Regions from separate parts of the Ruegeria sp. AL2 genome, predicted to be linked through region 3. Evidence: riboswitches for the same ligand, from Rfam matches in the RefSeq annotation. Region 3 holds a riboswitch; each other region holds the start of a gene.
The links. A riboswitch is a leader RNA that binds a small molecule or an ion and turns the genes downstream of it on or off. The one in region 3 is predicted to bind cobalamin.
Positions count from the first base shown of each region.

Region 1: another riboswitch for cobalamin. It lies ahead of ACR0ID_RS00320 (DUF1636 family protein); the one in region 3 lies ahead of ACR0ID_RS17775 (DUF4198 domain-containing protein).
Region 2: another riboswitch for cobalamin. It lies ahead of ACR0ID_RS16535 (hypothetical protein); the one in region 3 lies ahead of ACR0ID_RS17775 (DUF4198 domain-containing protein).

Region 1 covers NZ_JBQFXM010000001.1:65,078-69,094, reverse strand. The annotation lists gene ACR0ID_RS00325 (NAD(P)-dependent oxidoreductase) at 28-1,023, opposite strand; cobalamin riboswitch at 1,126-1,330, shown strand; gene ACR0ID_RS00320 (DUF1636 family protein) at 1,425-1,799, shown strand; gene cobW (cobalamin biosynthesis protein CobW) at 1,804-2,859, shown strand; gene cobN (cobaltochelatase subunit CobN) at 2,863-4,017, shown strand, end outside.
Region 2 covers NZ_JBQFXM010000016.1:47,334-51,350, reverse strand. The annotation lists gene ACR0ID_RS16545 (DNA polymerase III subunit gamma/tau) at 1-788, opposite strand, end outside; gene ACR0ID_RS16540 (protein-tyrosine phosphatase family protein) at 961-1,473, shown strand; gene ACR0ID_RS16535 (hypothetical protein) at 1,465-1,872, opposite strand; cobalamin riboswitch at 1,963-2,181, opposite strand; gene ACR0ID_RS16530 (alpha/beta hydrolase family protein) at 2,314-3,171, shown strand; gene rsgA (ribosome small subunit-dependent GTPase A) at 3,208-4,017, opposite strand, start outside.
Region 3 covers NZ_JBQFXM010000022.1:14,556-18,572, forward strand. The annotation lists gene ACR0ID_RS17765 (substrate-binding domain-containing protein) at 1-128, opposite strand, end outside; gene ACR0ID_RS17770 (ROK family transcriptional regulator) at 318-1,508, shown strand; cobalamin riboswitch at 1,630-1,828, shown strand; gene ACR0ID_RS17775 (DUF4198 domain-containing protein) at 1,961-2,746, shown strand; gene cbiM (cobalt transporter CbiM) at 2,753-3,364, shown strand; gene ACR0ID_RS17785 (cobalt ABC transporter permease) at 3,361-3,924, shown strand; gene cbiQ (cobalt ECF transporter T component CbiQ) at 3,924-4,017, shown strand, end outside.

The DNA.
Region 1 (4,017 bases), on a different contig from region 3:
AGATTTTGTCTGGTATGTGCTTTACGTTCAGGCGCGCCCTTGTGGCACAACCTCGTATCCCGGCTCCTCCGGCTCATCATCCGTCATTTCGGCAGGGAAGCCCGGGGCGGTGATATCCAGGCCGGTTGCCTCTTCCAGCCGCTTGATAATATTTGGTGAAAGCTCGCGTTCGCCATAGCGTGCGATACCATCGTTAAAGATGTTGATCATCACCGGGTTTATTTCCAGCGGCACCCCGGCGCGGTCGGCGACCTCCTGAAACAGACCGATATCCTTCTTCACCAGATCCATGGTGAAGGAAATATCGCGCGACCCGTTCAAGATGACCTGACTTTCGGTTTCGTGCACGAAGGACGTGCCGGACGAGATTTTGATCGCCTCATAGGTCGTGTTCAGATCCATCCCCGCAGCCTTTGCCGTAACCAGTGCTTCGGCGCAGGTGATCAGGTTGGCGGTGGCAAGATAATTGGTCATCACTTTCAGCACCGAGGCCGAGCCCAGTTCGCCGGTGTGCAAAACCCGACGACCCATTGTCGTCAGGAACGGCAGAATTCGTTCAAACGTTTCCCGGTCACAGCCCGCAAAGATCGAGATATTGCCCGTCGCGGCACGGTGGCACCCGCCAGAAACCGGGCAATCGACGGCCGCACCGCCGCGCGATATGACTTCGGCTCCCAGGCGTTTGACTTCGGCCTCGTCCGTGGTCGACATCTCCATCCAGATCTTACCGGGGCCCACTTCGGGCAACATCTCCTGCATGACTGCGTCCGATGCTGCCGGAGACGGCAGACAGGTGATCACCGCATCGCAATCGCGCATCAACTGGGCGGGCCCCTCAGCCGCCTTTGCACCTTTGGCGACAAACTCGGCCACCAGATCCGCGTTCAGGTCATGCACAGTCAGATCAATGCCGTTGCGCAAAAGGGATCCCGAAAGCTTGCCGCCTACGTTACCCAGACCGATAAATCCCACTTTCATATGACGCATCTCCAATTTCGTCGTTTTCCCGTCATGCGACCACATACCGAACACATTCTTCATGCCGCCGAACGACGCCTACAGGTCGCTTTTTTCTCCTTGGCCTATTTGTTGCGCGCGAACCGCTTGACAAGCGGGTCAGCGGTGCCGCATGTCCCTGTCGTTGGTGTCGGCGACAGCCGATGAAAAGGGAATGCGTCAACGGTTCATCCGCTAAACGCAGCCGCCCCCGCGACCGTGACCGGAGAGGATGCCCAATACCACTGGCCTGTGCCGGGAAGGCGGGACATCCGACAGAGCGACCGCTCTGGCATCCGCAAGCCGGGAGACCTGCCAACACCCGAAGTTGAAACCGGGCGGGGTGTTCCGGTGTCGGGTCCATGTGCAGACGTGGTGCCCGCATGAAACCCCGTCCCCCGCGAAGAGGATTTGGGGGGATGAGAGACATGACCGAGAACGAACCGGTAGAGCTACTGGTCTGCACGACTTGCCGCCGGGGTCTGCCCGTCGAGGATGACGCTGAGCGACCCGGCACATTGTTGCACAAGGCCCTGGAACAGGCTGTCCTGCCGGATGGCATCATTCTGAAACCGGTCGAATGCCTTTCGAACTGCGATCAGGGCTGTTCCATCGTGCTTCGGGGCGGGCCGGATCGCTGGACCTTTGTTTACGAGAATCTGAACGAAATCGATCACGTCGATGTCATCATCGATGGCGCGACTAAGTATCTGGCCACAGGCGATGGTCTGGTGAAATGGCGCGACCGTCCTGAACATTTCCGCAAAAACTGCGCCTCGCGCATTCCCCCGATTGGAGCCTGAGATCATGTCGAACCTTGAAAAACTCCCCGTCACTGTGATCACCGGCTTTCTGGGCTCGGGCAAAACCACGCTGGTGCGCCATCTGATGCAGAACCCGCAGGGCAAGCGCCTTGCGATTGTTGTTAACGAGTTTGGCGATGTGGGTGTTGATGGCGACATCCTGAAGTCCTGCGCGATTCCGGAATGCCCTGCGGAAAACATCATGGAACTGGCAAACGGCTGCATCTGCTGCACCGTGGCCGACGATTTCATCCCGACCATCGAGGCGCTGATGGCGCTGGAACCGCGCCCGGATCACATTTTGATCGAAACATCCGGCCTTGCACTGCCCAAACCGCTGCTGAAAGCGTTTGATTGGCCTGATATCCGTTCGAAAATTACCGTTGATGGCGTTATTGCGCTGGCCGATGCCGAGGCCGTGGCCGCCGGTCGCTTTGCTCCGAACGTTGAAGCGGTGGATGCCCAACGGCTGGCTGATGACTCGATCAACCACGAAACACCCTTGTCCGAGGTGTTCGAGGATCAGATCTCGTGCGCGGATATCATCCTGCTGACCAAGCCCGATCTGGCAGGTCCCGAAGGTGTCGCGAAAGCTAAACAGATCATCGCCGCTGAGGCGCCGCGCCCGCTTCCCGTCGTCGAGGTTGCCGAGGGTGTCGTCGACGTTCGTGTCGTGCTTGGCCTTGAGGCTGCCGCCGAAGATGACATGGACGCGCGCCCGTCACATCACGATGGCCATCACGATCATGAGCATGACGATTTCGAAAGCATCATCGTCGAGTTGCCGGAACAGACCGACCCGGCGGAACTGGTTGCCAGGATTGAACGTCTGGCAACTGAGCTGAATATCCTGCGCGTCAAAGGCTATGCCGCCGTCACTGGCAAACCGATGCGCCTGCTGGTTCAGGCTGTCGGCGTACGGGTTCGTCACCAATACGACCGCCCGTGGGAGCCCGGTGAAGAGCGCCGCTCGCGCCTGGTCGTCATTGCCGAACATGACGACATCAAAGAGGCTGAGATCCGTGATATCCTAGTGGGTGTGACCGAGGTTGCCGAGTAAGTCATGCACGTCGTCTTTCGCGAAAGCCACGGGCTCGAGGAAACCGAGACCCCAACCGATCTGGGCCAAAGCCCGGCTGATCTGGTTGTACTGTCCTTTTCCGACAGTGACCTGAGCGCTTTCGCGGCGGGCTGGCATCGCGGCGGCGGACCTGAGGGGCGGATGCCAACCTTGCGACTGGCCAATCTTGCAGCATTGAAACACCCACTGTCCGTCGACACCTATGTTGAACAGACACTTGAAGGCGCAAAGGGCATCCTGATCCGTCTGATCGGTGGCGTGCCCTATTGGTCTTACGGGTTGCAACAGGTTCTGGCACTGGCACAGGCCAAAGGCATCGCGCTGGCCGTTTTACCGGCGGATGGGCGCGAAGACACTCGGTTGGATGAGTATTCGACCCTGCCCCTCTCGACCCTGCGGCGGCTGGCACATCTGTGTGATACCGGCGGAGAAGTCGCCGCGCAGGCCGCATTGGCCCAGATGGCGTTAGCAGCAGGGCTTTATGCCGGCCCGGTGATGGGCGCGAAAACCGTGCCCGAATGCGGTGCGTGGTGCCCGGAACAGGGTGTCATCCCGGTGGATTGCGCGTTCGAGAACGATGCTAAACGCATTCTCGTAACCTTCTACCGCGCTTATCTGACATCAGCAGACACAGCCCCGGTCGCGGCCCTGATCCGCAGCTTGCGCGCCCGCGGGCTCCAGGCGGTGGGTTTGTTCGCCCCGTCGCTCAAGGCCCCGGCCGCTGCCAACTGGCTCAGGGAACAGGTCGTTGCCCTCAGACCATCGGCCATCATCAACGCCACTTCATTCTCGGGTAAGGGCGCGTCTGGCACGTCGCCTCTGGACGCGGCGAATGTGCCGGTGTTTCAGGTCGCCCTCGCCACCTCGCGACGCAAGGCTTGGGCCGAGGCCGAACGCGGCCTGTCGCCTGCCGACCTCGCCATGCACGTGGTATTACCCGAAGTGGACGGGCGAATATCAGCAGGCATTGCCTCCTTCAAAGAGCCGGGCAAGCGCGATCCGCATCTGGAATACTCGCGTTTTGCGCATCGGGCCGAGCCGGACCGGATCGAGGCGATCATCGACCGGGTATCTGGCTGGCTTGCTCTGAGTGATAAACCCAAGGCAGACCAGATCCCCGCGTTGGTACTGTCCACA
Region 2 (4,017 bases), on a different contig from region 3:
AGGTCCAGAACCCGTCCACGATCGGCCAGACCCAGCATCGCACGGACCTGATCTGCCGTCGTCTCTCCGGCCCCGTGCGAGATTGCCTGATCCAGCAATGAGGTCGCGTCGCGGGCCGATCCTTCTGCGGCGCGGGTGATCAACGCCAGCGCATCGTCGGCGATCTGCGCGCTCTCGGCCCCGGCGATCTTGCGCAGCAGGCCGATCATGTCTTCGGGCTCGATCCGGCGCAGGTCAAAGCGCTGACACCGCGACAGAACCGTGACCGGCACTTTGCGAATCTCGGTGGTCGCGAAGATGAATTTCACATGTGCGGGCGGTTCCTCGAGCGTCTTGAGCAGCGCGTTGAATGCGCTGGTCGAGAGCATGTGAACCTCGTCGATGATGTAGATCTTGTAGCGTGCACTGGCGGCGCGATAGCGGACACTGTCGATGATCTCGCGGATATCGTTGACGCCGGTACGGCTGGCCGCATCCATTTCCATCACATCGACATGGCGACCTTCCATGATTGCGACGCAATGCTCGCACTGACCGCAAGGCTCGGTTGTCGGTCCTCCGGTTCCATCCGGTCCGATGCAGTTCATGCCTTTGGCGATGATCCGCGCCGTGGTGGTTTTTCCCGTTCCGCGAATGCCGGTCATGATAAAGGCCTGCGCAATCCGGTCGGCCTCGAAGGCGTTTTTTAGGGTGCGCACCATAGCATCTTGACCCACCAGGTCGGCAAAGGTTTCCGGGCGGTATTTGCGGGCGAGAACCTGATAGGCGGGGCTTGGCGTGTCTGTCATGTCTTCTCGCTCGGATTCGGTGCTTCGGCACAGCGTAGTGGCGGCGGCACTCCGCGTCCACTGTGGGGCGTGATGATTTTTTGTTTCAGAAACGGGCTGGTTTCCAACTAAACTGGTCCAGCGGATTTAATGACTCATTTCTTAAAGAGTACCTTGGGGGAGGACGCACTTCATGTCGCAGCTGGTCATTTTTGCTCTGCAGGTCGGAGGCGGAACGCTTGCCCTTACTTCAATGCCCGGGCGTGGCGGGGATTACGTCGGCGATCTGGATATGATTGCGGCTTGGAAACCGGGCCTTGTGATTTCAATGACGACGGATGTTGAAATGCTTCAGGATGGCGCGCAGCACTTTGGCAGCGACATCCAAAGCCGTGCCAGCCGGTGGGTTCACCTGCCGATCGAAGATTTTGGAGCACCGACGCAGGCGGTTCAGAAGGCCTGGCCAGAGGTCAGCGCCACGGCCCGACATGCGCTGTCGGGCGGTGGCCGGGTTCTTGTGCATTGCCGTGGGGGGTGCGGCAGATCCGGGATGATTGTTCTGCGACTGATGGTTGAATGCGGTGAACGCGCCAGCGACGCACTGGACCGCCTGCGGGCCGTGCGCCCCTGCGCTGTCGAAACCGATGCGCAGCTGGCCTGGGCGTCCCGGATCACCCCGGCACAGGTGGAAGTGGGATCAAGCTGACAGCTGCTGGGGTGCGTAGCCGGTTTTCCGGGGCCGGATCGTTGAAACCTCGATCATGGCGCAAGGCGGGTTCGCGACAATGCCCGAGGGCAGCGTGCCGAATGTAGGTCCGAAGATCAAATCGGCATAGGCATCAAGGTCCCGAATTGCCGTATCAGGGTGCGCCCCGCAGAAAACGCGAACGCTGTCGGATCGCGCTCGGATCGTTGCCATGCACCCTTCCGCGCAATGTGACAGCGCGCTGTTGCCTTCAAATTCGAAATCTTCGCTGGTGGCCGAAACCGCCTGCGCCATGGCTTCGGAAATCGAGCGGGCCAGTCGCGCCAAAGCCGGGCAGGTATTGCCCGTCCGCTGGCACACAGTTGCGCTGTATTCGTGTGACTTTGTCTTCCAGATCATCCTGCGCCCTCCGCGCGTGGTGGGCTGGATATTGGGGCAGGTGGGACAGCATCTCGCTGTCAGGACCTGCCCGGACACCCCGCCCGAGTTTCGGTTTCAGTTCCGATGGCAGGTCTCCTGACTTGCGGGTCATTGCTCTGCCGACCTTCCCAGCCCGTGGGCCAGTGGTATTTCGGCATTGCTTACCGCTTACAGTTGCGGGGGCAGTCGCGGACTTGGTTGATATCTGTGTGACCAGACAAACCGCACCGTGTTCCCTTTTCATCCCGACCTCTTGTGGGGGCCGGAAACCATCACACAACCGCTAGCGCCTGATCGCGTTCCGAGTCAAGCCGATCTTTAGGCCGGACGTTTGGTCATGCTGGATGCGGTTTACGTTCCGGCTTAGTTTCGTCGGCATCGAAGGCAGGCAAACCATTGTTTCAGCGAAAGCCGGGGATCATGTTGGATACGGAACAGACGGTGTTGATCGAAGATTTCCGCTTTCCGTCAGGGTCCGTGACCTTGTCGGCGCGGCTGTACCGGCCAGTGGGTGAGCCGGAAACCGTTGTCGTACTTAACAGTGCCACGGGTGTGCCGCGTGACTATTATCAACACTTCGCGCGATGGCTGGCTACCGAGCGGGGGATAGCTTGCCTGACCTATGACTATCGGGACTACGGGCTTTCTTTGGTTGGCCGCCTGAAAGACGCAACTGCAACAATGGCGGATTGGGCGTTGATCGACATGCCAGCGGCACGGGCCGAAATGCGCCGGCGGTTTCAAATGGCGCAGCAGTGGACCATCGGCCATTCCGTCGGTGCGATGCTGGGGCCGGTGCAGCCGGATATCGACCAGATCGACCGAATGATCGGTGTGTGTTCGGGGCTGGTGACTTTGAAAGATCACCCATGGCCCTATCGGGGGCTGGCGGGGCTGTTCTGGTATGGCCATGCACCGCTGATGGTGCGGGCGCTTGGCTATCTGCCTGGCAAAGCAATCGGGTTTGGCTCGGACCTGCCCGCCTCGGTCTACTGGCAATGGCGCAAATGGTGCACAGCTCCTCTTAGCTACGTTCCCGAGATCGGGCAGAATTTGCCTGATGCGCATTGGGGCAGTTCTGGAACAGCTGTGGATCTGTTCACGTTCGAAGACGACCAGATGGTTCCGCCCGAGGCGGTTTGGCGCCTTGCCGATCTGTATGGCCCCGGGGCCAGACGCCACCTTCTGAAGCCTGCCGAATTTGGGCTGCCGGAGATTGGTCACATAGGCGCATTTGCCCGGCGCAATGCAGCGGTCTGGCCGCGCCTGATCGCCTGATCAGACGCGACGCAGGTTTTCCATAACACCTTGCAGCTATGGCCGTTTGCGAAGCTTCTTGTCCTGCATGACACCGCGGACCATCTTGCCGAACGCCTTGTCCCGCGCCCGCGATTGCGCAACGGTTTCCGAGTTTCGCTGATCTTCGCGCCGCAGCTTGCGCCAACGGTCCAGCCGCGCCGGATCAAGAACGCCCTTGCCTATTGCGTTCTGCACGGCACAGCCGGGCTCGGTCTCGTGCTGACAATCCGAAAAGCGGCAGCTTTGGCCAAGCTCTGTGATGTCCGAGAACACGTTGTCGATCCCGTCCTGAGCGTCCAACAAACGCAATGCGCGCATTCCCGGCGTGTCAATCAGCCAGCCACCGTTACCCATCCGGTGCAACGCGCGCACCGTTGTCGTGTGCCTGCCCCGTGCGTCGTCTTCGCGAATTCCAGAGGTGGCGAGGTTTTGATCCGTCATGGCGTTGCTGAGCGTCGTTTTACCCACGCCCGACGACCCGACCAGCGCGCCGGTCTGGCCTTTGGGGCACCATGCCAGAACCTTTTCGATATCTGCCGGGTCCAGCGCATTGATCGCCAGTACCGACAAAAAAGGGTCCAGAGATTGCACTTGTCCCGAGAAACTGCCGGGGTCATCCGACTGGTCAGCTTTCGTCAGGACAACGACAGGATAACATCCGGCCTGATGTGCCAGCGCCAGATAACGTTCCAGCCGGGGCAGGTTGAAATCGGCGTTGCACGAGCTGACGATGAACAACACATCGACATTGGCTGCTATCAGTTGTGTTGCGGCACCTGTACCGGCAGCCCTGCGTTGCAGCAGGCTGCGCCGGTCCAGAATGTG
Region 3 (4,017 bases):
ATTTTAACAAAGAAAGGGTTGGTATCCGTCTTGGTGATCAGGCAAACGGTTTCACCTTCGGCCATTGCACTGCTTGCCATGGCCGTAACCGCCAGCGCCGTGGCGCCTGCAAGTTTCGCAAGTTTCATCGGTAGTCCTCCCAGTTTTCCCAATGCCCGTCCGGGCATACGTTTGATCGGGCGAAAACCGGCCCGATCGAACGTGAAAACCATCACAAGATTCGAATTTCGAGTCAATAAATAAATCACTCTTATTTATTATTGACAGAAAGGAAGGGTTTTTACATTGTCGTCATGAAGGGGATGGCCGTGTCTGCAATGAACTCTCAGGGCAATACTACTGGCGTACGCGAGCCAGACATGCGCGGCACCAACCAAAGTGGAATGCGGGCCCGAAATGAACGGCTTGTCCTGTCACTGGTCCGGCGCCATCAGGCCCTCGCAAAATCTGAAATCGCGCGCATGACCGGCCTGTCGGCGCAGACGGTCTCGGTCATCATGCGCCAGTTGGAGAACGATGGGTTGCTGTTGCGGGGCGAACCGATCCGGGGAAAAGTCGGGCAGCCATCGGTTCCCATGCGCCTGAACCCGGACGGCGCGTATTTCTTTGGGCTCAAAGTCGGGCGGCGTAGTACCGAACTGGTGCTGACGGATTTCCTTGGCAACGTCAGGCACCGCGAACGGCGGACCTATGATTTTCCGACGCCCGAGGCGACATTGAGCTTTTCCACAGAAAGCCTCGACAAAGTGATGGCGTCAATGTCGCCCGAGGCGCGTAGCAGAATCGCGGGCCTTGGGATTGCCATGCCGTTCTACCTTTGGGACTGGGCACAAACACTGCAGGTTCCTCAGGAAAAAATGGATCCGTGGCGTGACGCGGACCTGAAAGGCGCGCTAGCCGCAAGCTATGACGTGCCGGTATTTTTGCAGAACGACGCAACCGCGGCCTGCGGTGCCGAGCTGGTGTTTGGCCCTGCAGAAGGCCCACGAGATTTCCTGTATTTCTATGTCGGCTTCTTCATCGGGGGCGGGGTGGTTCTGAACGGCTCCATCTTTTCAGGGCGGGGAAATGCCGGTGCGCTTGGTCCATTGCCTGTGCCGGACGACGCAGGCGGAGTGAAACCATTGATAGATGTCGCCAGTCTTTATGTGCTGGAGCGCGCAGTTGGTGGGAATGCCGAAACAGCCGGCTCAATCTGGGAAACGACACGGCATTGGGACGTACCGGAAACCCACCTTGAGAATTGGCTGAACCAGGCGGCGTACGGAATCGCCCATGCCATCGTCTCTTCTTGCAGCCTGATCGATTTCGAATGTGTCAAGATTGATGGCTGGATGCCTGCTGATATCAAGGCGCGGCTGGTGGAAAGGGTTGAGCTCAAACTATCCGATATGAACCTGACCGGGCTTGAACGGCCCTTGGTGCTGGCAGGGACGGCGGGCCCGGATGCCCGGTCATTGGGGGCGGCCAGTTTGCCATTGTCGGAAAGATACCTGCTCGAAGGGTAGTTTCACCCCCGAAAAACCCAGACCTGCATCCAAAGCGGATCAACCGGAAAAAGGGCATTGCCCGCTGAACTTTTTGACAGCCAGCGCAATTGATCGTTGACGGATGCCGAAGAAGTCTGGCAAGCCGCTCGGCATGTCCGGTTCCGGGGCGTGCTCTGGAATCAATAGGGAATGCGGTGCGGGCTTTGGCCCAATTCCGCAACTGCACCCGCAACTGTAAGCGGCGAGCAGGGCTGAAGTGCCACTGGAGTTAATCCGGGAAGGCCAGCCCAACGCTTTGACCCGCAAGTCAGGATACCTGCCGGACATGTGCCTTTGACAAGGGCACTCCTAATCGGCGACGGGATGTGCGTCGGAGCAGGATGCTTGAAAAAGCAGCTTGGCTTGGACGTCCCCGCAGTCAAAACGCATCTCGTACCGGGGTTGGTGCGAAGGGACAAGGACGACTATTGATGACCAAGCTGCTTTCTGCAGCCGCTGTGGCGATGGCGCTTCCAGCGATGGCAAATGCGCATTTCCTGCTGGAATACACCTCTGACACCATGATCGACGCACCGGGGAATGTTCCGGTCAAGCTGATCTTCTGGCATCCGTTCTCGAACGGGCATGTCATGGATCTGGACAAGCCGCAGGAATTCTACGTGATCCACAACGGTCAGAAAACCGACCTGCTGGACACTCTGGAACCCGTGCGTTTCACCGGTGGGGAAAACGAAGGCGCGGCATTCAAGGGTTATGTTCCGGTCAAACGGTCGGGCGACTATGTGCTGGTGACAGTTCCCCAGCCCTATTACGAGGGGTCTGAGGATATCTATATCCAGCAGATCGCCAAGGCATTCCTGAACCGCAACGAATTGCCGACCGACTGGATGAACCCGGTGGGCTTGCCGGTTGAGATCATCCCGCTCAACAAACCGACCAACATCATCGCGGGTTCGACCTTTACGGGTCGAGTTATGGCAGAAGGCCAACCGGTTGCGGGTGCCGAGATCGAGATCGAGTACATGGCCGCAGAACCGGACATGGAAAGCACGGCTGCTTCGGCCCCGACCGTCTCGCCGTTGCCGGGTGGTGCATTGGTCGCAACCTCGGATGATAACGGGTATTTCACGTTCGGCGTTCCGAAAGCCGGATATTGGGGTTTTGCAGCGCTCGGCGCCGGTCCCGTGACCGAACACAATGGCAAAGAACTCAGCCAGGACGCGGTCATCTGGATCCGCGCCTGGGATTTGGAGTAACCGTAGATGCATATCGTTGACGGAGCCTTGTCCAACCCGGTCGTGATCGGCGGTGCCGTCGCTGCGGCGGGTGGAATTGCCATGGGCCTCAGGTCGCTGGATCTTGATCGCATCCCCACTGCGGGGGTGCTGTCAGCCAGCTTTTTCGTGGCATCGCTGATCCATGTTCCTATTGGTCCGTCGTCGGTGCACCTGATCCTCAACGGTATGGCCGGGCTTTTGCTGGGGTGGGCCGCATTCCCGGCCCTGTTCGTCGGGCTTTTGCTGCAAGCCGTCTTCTTTGGCTTTGGCGGGTTGACGGTATTGGGGATCAACACCCTGAACATCGCATTGCCCGCGGTTCTGGCCGGACTGATCTTTAGCCGCCTGATCGCCCACGGCTCACCGCTGCAAGGTGCGATATGGGGCGGGGTCGGCGGTGCCTTTGCCATTGCCGCCACAACCGGCATGGTTGCGTTTTCACTGGCCTTGTCCGGGGATGCCTTCCTGCCTGCGGCTAAGATTGTTTTCTTTGCACATATTCCTGTCATGGCGATTGAGGCGATCCTGACCGGGTTCGCGGTTTTGCTGGCGCGCAAGGTCAAGCCCGAGCTGTTTGTCAAACGAGCGGTCGCATGAGGTATCTGGCAATCATTCTGGCGCTGTGCTGCGCACCCCTACCTGCCTTAGCGCATAAGGTCATAGCCGGAGTGTTTAAATCCGGTGACGCCATCGAAGGCGAAATCGGCTTTTCCAACGGCGACATGGCAAGCGATACCGAGGTCATCGTCAACGGCCCGGACGGAGCCGAGCTGGGCCGTATCGTAACAGATGCAGACGGGTTTTTTATCTACACGCCAAACGCGCCGGTGGCCCATACATTCTTTGCAAACCTTGGTGCCGGACATGTGGCCGAGGTCACCATGCCCGCTGCGGATGTCGCCCGGATCATGGGCGTTGAAGCGGAACCTGATACCCCGCCAACAAACGCACCTGCCCAGGCAGCGGCGGTGCTCAGCACTGAACAACAACAGGTCATTGCCAGGGCCGTGCGGGATGAGCTGCGCCCGCTGCGTCGGGAAATCGCGGCTTACCGCGAACAAAATGATCTGCAAACTGTTCTGGGTGGGATCGGATATATTGTCGGTCTGTTTGGTCTGGGCTTTTACTTTGCGGCACGCCGCAAGCTGGCGGCCTGATGGCGCATGTTCTGGGACAACAGGAAAGCACGCTGGTCAAAGCGGGCGCGCAGCGGCGCGGCGCGATCAACCCGCTTGATCCTAGGATGCGGA